Regions from separate parts of the Pseudochrobactrum albidum genome, predicted to be linked through region 1. Evidence: riboswitches for the same ligand, from Rfam matches in the RefSeq annotation. Region 1 holds a riboswitch; the other holds the start of a gene.
What was found. A riboswitch is a leader RNA that binds a small molecule or an ion and turns the genes downstream of it on or off. The one in region 1 is predicted to bind cobalamin.

Region 1 (3,417 bases):
AAATTCATCATTAATATCGTGACGCAGGGCAACATTTAAATAAATTTGATCGTAAAATTCGCCATTATACTCTCCAACGAAAGAGTAAGTTTCACGTTCATGGCGAAGAACATTTGTATAAATTTCGCGTTGCCATTCAAGGCCACCAGTAATTGTATGATGAGCAACCGCAAAAGAAGGCGTATCAAAAACATAGGATACTTGATAACTACCAGACAGACGCTTACTGCGATTTTTACCATTTCCCCGAGCTTCAAAAGATTTGTAATCCTGATCGCTTCCCGACAATCGGATTTTTTGTGTCAGAGCATCATCTAAACCCTTGATAGTCAAACCAAGACTGCCGATTAAATCTTTCTTTTTTGCAAAAGCCCCTAAAGAACGCATAGGATCTGGTGAAAACATATCATCCAAATCAGTACGGTTCTTCACATAGCGCAAAGTTGCATCAAGCTTTGCAGCCTCAGACAAATCAACATTGACCTTACCATTCAGGGTCAAGTTAGTATCACCGTCTTTTTCATCACCAAAATTAGAGATGTTAAAACCTTTAGTACGACGATAGGACGCTGACAGCGCCATATCGTAATTTTCAGCACCGCCTTGCAATAACACACCGCCAAGCCATGAATTCTGGCTGCCGACCTCTGTGGTTCCGCTAACTTTGAAACCGTCACGCTTGCCGCCTTTAGTGATGATATTCACGACGCCGGCCAAAGCATCTGATCCCCAAAAAGCGCTCTGCGGACCACGAAGAATTTCAATACGCTCAATATCCTCAGTTTGCAGAGCTCCAAAATCATACGCTTCACCAGAGGCAGAGTTTACCTTGACGCCATCAATCATTACGAGCAAATGATCCGCTTCAGCGCCGCGCACACGGATATTGGTCATCCCGCCTTTTGTGCCGGAACGGGACACGGAAAAACCCGGCACCAGACGCAAGGCATCAGCCAGATAACGCACCTGATTTTGTTCAAGCTGCTTGCCGGTAATCACAGTTACGGCACGGCCGGTTTTACCTTCCTGCAAAGGTGTGCGGCCGGCGGTTACAACAATCTCTTTCAATTGTATCGTTTGTTGGTTTTTTTCCTCAGCCCAAGCCGTGCCGCAATTGCAAACAACCAGAGCCGTACCCAATGCCAATATATTTATTTTAAGGTTTAATAAATTGCGTGTCATATTGTCCCGCCACAAAAACAAGCCTTCCTTGTGATACAGCTTGCCTTAATTTCATTATACAAACCGCAGCTGAGACTGATTTTTTAAAAAAAACAGTAATCCGCATGCGGCAACATTTCTCCAATGTCACCGTCACGGATATCCGCGCCCGCACACCCCTCGCATACCGGCTGGTGACCGGAAAAGGCAGGTCTCCTGACTTGCGGGTCATCACGGACACTCCGCCTTCCCGCTTTTTCAAGCAGTGGCTTAACCGGAGGCCGCTCGCCATATACAGTTGCGGGGGCAGTCACGGATTAAACACCGTGTTCCCTTTTCATTTGCCGGGCAGATTGCTGCCGCGGGCAAAACCTTTTCCGTAAAAACGATAACAATGCACCGCAAACAGGTCAATTCCTATACAAAAAATGCCACGCATTTTCATGCGTGGCGTGTTCCTTGTGCCGCAGTTTGCACCAGGCATCTTGTTACAAGGCGCAAATATCATCATAAAGTTTCTGCGGGATGGTGACCGTGCCGTTTTTCAAACTGCGCTCACGTGCCTCATAGCGGCGCTGCGATGGCAGACGCGCACCTTGCGCGGTAATCGCCGAGAACATTTTCTCCGCCCGCGCCATATGTTCCGCCATGGCCGCGCCAAGAAAACTTTCCGGATTAAAGGCAATCACAATTTCCCCGTGACGCGGTGATGCACCGCGCCCCTTATCCCATTCCTGAGATTCAAGGCTCAACATATCGCCGATCAACGGCCCCGCCAGCAATTCCACCATTGCCGACAAGGCAGAGCCCTTATAGCCGCCAAATGTCAGCATCGCCCCTTCCAGTGCCGCCTGCGCATCCGTTGTTGGTGCGCCGTCTTTATCAACCGCCCAGCCTTCCGGAATCGGCTTACCGGCACGGCGATAAAGCTCAATCTCCCCCCGTGCCGCAGCACTGGTGGCAAAATCAAACACAAACGGATAATTGCCGGCACGCGGCCAGCCAAAGGCAATCGGATTAGTGCCAAAAACACCGGTTTTGCCACCCGCAGGCGCCACCCATGCATGGCTTGGCACCATAGCCAGAGAAACAAGCCCCTGTTCTGCCAGCATTTCCACTTCCGGCCACAGCGCAGAAAAATGCACACAATGATTAATCGCCAGTGCGGCAATGCCAAGTTTGCGGGTTTTCTCCACCAGAAGCGGCAAAGCTTTTTCGAGCGCCAGCAGCGAATATCCGCCTTTAGCATCCACCGCAACAATACCGCCGGCGCGATCTTCCACCTGCGGCACGGCATCCGTCACCACGGCTTTGGCTTTAATGGTCTGCGCACAGCTCAAAACCCGATAAAGCCCGTGTGAATCACATTCATCCCGCTGGCAGTTTTGCAGCAAACGCGCATTGGCTTTTGCATGATCTTCGGAAAGACCAAGCCCGATAAAGGTCTTTTCCGCCAGATTATAAGCCTCATCCAGCGTGATTGTGATTGTTGCACTCATAATATGGCATCCTCCCTGAATATCACACCGCCCAAAGTCGGATTAATATATCAGAGACCTAGCCCAGCCATGATAAAACAGCAAGTCTATAACCTGATAAGAAAAACCCGCTCAAAAAGAGCGGGTTCTCAAAGTCCAATAATCAGCGGAAGCTTTTGCGCTCGCCACCTTCACGTGGCTTGCGCGGGCTCTTCGGTTTATCGCCAAAAAATTTGCCCTCACCGCCTTTAAAACGCGCCCTGCCCTTTGGCGCTCCTGATCCTTGCTTGTCATCACCGCGGCGGTCATAGCGGGAGCGGTCTGGGCGCTGGCCGCGGCTTTCCTGTTCCGGCGCGCTGGATAGGCGGATAGTCAGCCCCTTTTCACCGGTGCCCTGTTCTTCAACAACAGAGAAATATTCCTGCGCTTTTTCACCATTGATCTCAAAACGGGTTTCGTTTTCAAGAATGCGAATTGCGCCGACATCACTTCTGGAAATATGTCCGGCCTTGCAAATCAGTGGCAATACCCATTTGGGATCAGCGCGATGTTGACGCCCTGCCGACAAACTGAACCATGCCCCGCCGTTAAAACCGGACCGGTTTTCACGCATGGTGCGCTCACCACGATCACGGCTGTTACGGTCATTGGAGCGCGATGGCGCACCCAGTGGCCGCACAGGTGCATCAGACACATCCTCCGGTGCGGGGCGGCTTTCAATCTCACGGCGCAGATAAGCGCCTGCAATCTGTTCCGGTGTGTAACGCGCCTGCAATTC
Region 2 (3,417 bases), on a different contig from region 1:
CATATTGATTAATGCCGGTCTGGTTTCTGCCCAGCCCCGTGTTTTCAAACCGCAATCGGGGTTAACCCAGATTTGCCGGGGGTTGAGTTTTTGCGATGCCTTTTCAAGCAGATCAACCATTTCTTCCACATCCGGAATGCGTGGTGAATGAATATCATAAACACCAGGGCCGATTTCATTCGGATAACCCTGATCCGAAAAGGCACTGAGCAGTTCCATTTTGGAGCGGGAAGTTTCAATTGAAATCACATCGGCATCAAGCGCAGCAATTGCAGGCATGATATCATTGAATTCCGAATAGCACATATGGGTATGAATCTGGGTTTCGTCTCTCACGCCTGCCGCACTGAGGCGGAAGGCTGTAACTGCCCAGTCCAGATAATTTGCCCAGTCACTTTTGCGTAGTGGCAGGCCTTCACGCAAAGCCGGTTCATCAATCTGGATAACACTGATGCCGGCAGCTTCAAGGTCTGTTACTTCATCCCGTAATGCCAGGGCAATCTGGCGGCAAACCTCGGAGCGGGGCAGGTCATCCCGCACGAATGACCATTGCAGCATGGTAACAGGGCCGGTGAGCATGCCTTTCATTGGCTTTTTTGTTTTGCTGCCGGCAAATTTTGCCCATTCCACAGTCATGGCCTTGGGGCGGGAGACATCACCGTAAATTACAGGCGGGCGCACATAGCGCGAGCCGTAGCTCTGCACCCATCCGGATTGGGTGAAGGCGTAGCCATCGAGCTGTTCGCCGAAATATTGCACCATGTCATTGCGTTCAAATTCACCGTGAACCAGAACATCAATGCCGATCTCTTCCTGCCAACGGATGGTTTTTTCCGTCTCCTGTTCAAGGAAAGCCTGATATTCGGTTGCGGATAAATCGCCTTTGGAAAAGCGAGAACGCGCCTGACGCACTTCACCGGTTTGCGGAAATGAGCCAATTGTGGTGGTTGGATAGAGCGGCAGTTTAAGATGAGCGTTTTGCAGTTTAATCCGCACATCAAACGGGCTTTGGCGACGGGTCTGGGCATCGGTAATGGCTGCAACGCGCGCCTGAACCGCCGGATTATTCACCTTGGCTGAAGCCTTGCGGGCGGCAATAGCATCATCTGATCTTTTCAGGGCAGCTTCCGCAGTTTGCGGATTTGCACCAAGCGCAGTGCCGAGAATTGCCAGCTCCTCAAGTTTCTGCACGGCAAAAGCCAGAGATTGGCGAATTTCCGTATCCAGCTTTTTTTCAAGCTCCAGATCAATAGGCACATGAAGCAGGGAGCAGGAAGGCGCTATTTGCACTGTTTTTGCTCCGCGCTGTGCAATAACGGTTTTAACACGCTCTGCTATGCTGCGCAGATCAGCGCGCCAGATATTGCGGCCATCAATCACGCCAAGCGAGAGAACAAGATCCGGGCGGGCGATTTTCAGAGCGGCATCCAGATCCTGTGGCGCGCGTACCAGATCCAGATGCAATCCGGCTACAGGCAGGGTGATGGCTGTGAGAAGATTATCGCCATAGGTGCCAAAGTAATTGGTGAGAAGAATTTTCAATTCCGGCACTTTTGCCGTCAGATATTCATAAGCATTGCGCACAGCTTCATGATCTTTGGTATCAAGATCAAGGCTCAGCACCGGTTCATCAATCTGCACCCAGTCAGCACCGGCTGTGTGAAGCTGCGCAAGAAGCTGCGCATAGACCGGTAACAGGGCATTCAGTGTTTTGCCGATATCAAAACCCGCGTCTTTTGATTTGCCAAGCCTGAGAAAGGAAACAGGCCCCAAAATCACAGGACGGGTGTGTATGCCTAAGGCTTTTGCTTCGTTGAATTCGTTAAGCGGTTTATTATCCGTCAGGGTAAATTTTTGACCGGTGCTGAATTCCGGAACCATATAATGGTAGTTGGTATCAAACCATTTGGTCATTTCCAGTGCGGGCACGCCATTTTCATTTGATGTGCTGTTGCAGCCGCAATTTATAGCATGTGTGCCGGTTTTGCCGCCACGGGCAAGGGCAAAATAGGTATCAAGGCTTACCTTGCCACCATTCCAGCCATAAATTTCCGGAACTACGCCAAGAGTTACAGCCAGATCAAGAACGTGATCATAAAGGGAAAAATCATTGGAGGGGATGATTTTTATGCCTTTTTCCTGTTGCAGTTTCCAGTTTTGTGCACGCAGTGATGCGGCGGTGGCAAGAAGATCATCCTGAGTGCTTTTTCCGGCCCAGTAGGATTCCAGCGCGAATTTGAGTTCACGTTGTTTTCCGATGCGCGGAAAGCCTAAATTTGCAGTAATAACGGTCATTTCAAAACCCCGACGAATAGGAACAGAAGGAAATCTGCACGCCGCATGCGTACAGAACCCGCTGTTTGCTGATATATATCGGGCAGGTCTCCTGGCTCACGGGTCAACATTTTGTTCCGGCCTTCCCGAAATATTGTTATTTCAGTGGCCGCCCAGATTTTGAGCAAATATGCGTAACTTGCAGGATGCAGGCCGCATAAGCGGAAGAAAACTCGCCGTTCACAGTTGCGGGGGCAGCTGCGGATTTGGTGCCAGACCTGTTCTTGCAAGCCTGATGCGCCGCACCGCATTCCCTCTTAGCTTATTCACAATTTTGCAGCGCTTTGGCATACGCCGGAGAATTGCAGATAAGAACCACGATGGCTGAAATCTGCCTTATCAGCGAAAAGATGTCAATATAAATATAAAGATTTGTTTATATGGATATATTGCTATTAATTTATGGAAACTTAGAAAATATCCTGATATGTGGCGTGACAGGGCTTTTATGCCGTTATGGGAAGGGTAAATTATCGGGTTTCATAAAACAGATAAAAGCCCCGTCGGTATTGCCAATGGTTAAAAATACCGCCGGTTTTTATGATGACAGCGTCTGAAGCTGCCCATATTTCGAATCATGATGGCTGCCGGTACCTGAAAGGCTCTGCATAGAAGAATGGCATTTTAGAAGTTATTGCTAATATGCAATTGCGCGCCAAAGCGTGTCGCAAGAAGTATCTGTTTTACTTCTCAACTTATGCTGAATTCTCATAATGTCAGTATGGCTGTCATATTTTGTTGCGCAAAAGCCTCGCAAAGGTTATGCAAAACGTAATTTTTCGTCTGTAAATCGCAAGAAAGGCAAATTTCAATGGTACAGGATAATCCCCTCGAAAATGCACTGGTGCGTCTGGATGAGGCTGCAAGCCATCTGGAAATCGATGCGGATGTGATCGAAAAACTGAAATTTGCTCGAGAGACTACCAAGGTTCGTCTGATGATCCGTATGGATGACGGATCACGCAAATCCTTTATTGCTTGGCGCTGCCGCTATGATGATACACGCGGCCCGACAAAGGGCGGCATTCGTTATCATCCGGATGCAACAGCCGAGGAAGTGGAAACGCTGGCTTTCTGGATGAC

Region 2: it holds a riboswitch for cobalamin, as region 1 does, so the genes downstream of both, metE (5-methyltetrahydropteroyltriglutamate--homocysteine S-methyltransferase) here and ACSTTO_RS10650 (TonB-dependent receptor plug domain-containing protein) in region 1, are expected to answer to the same signal.

The regions. Positions count from the first base shown of each region.
Region 1 is NZ_JBPVTR010000023.1:345,624-349,040, reverse strand. Features, by position in the region: gene ACSTTO_RS10650 (TonB-dependent receptor plug domain-containing protein) at 1-1,182, opposite strand, end outside; cobalamin riboswitch at 1,351-1,552, opposite strand; gene ACSTTO_RS10645 (Ldh family oxidoreductase) at 1,650-2,660, opposite strand; gene ACSTTO_RS10640 (DEAD/DEAH box helicase) at 2,803-3,417, opposite strand, start outside.
Region 2 is NZ_JBPVTR010000021.1:61,941-65,357, reverse strand. Features, by position in the region: gene metE (5-methyltetrahydropteroyltriglutamate--homocysteine S-methyltransferase) at 1-2,295, opposite strand, end outside; cobalamin riboswitch at 2,360-2,648, opposite strand; gene ACSTTO_RS06095 (Glu/Leu/Phe/Val family dehydrogenase) at 3,146-3,417, shown strand, end outside.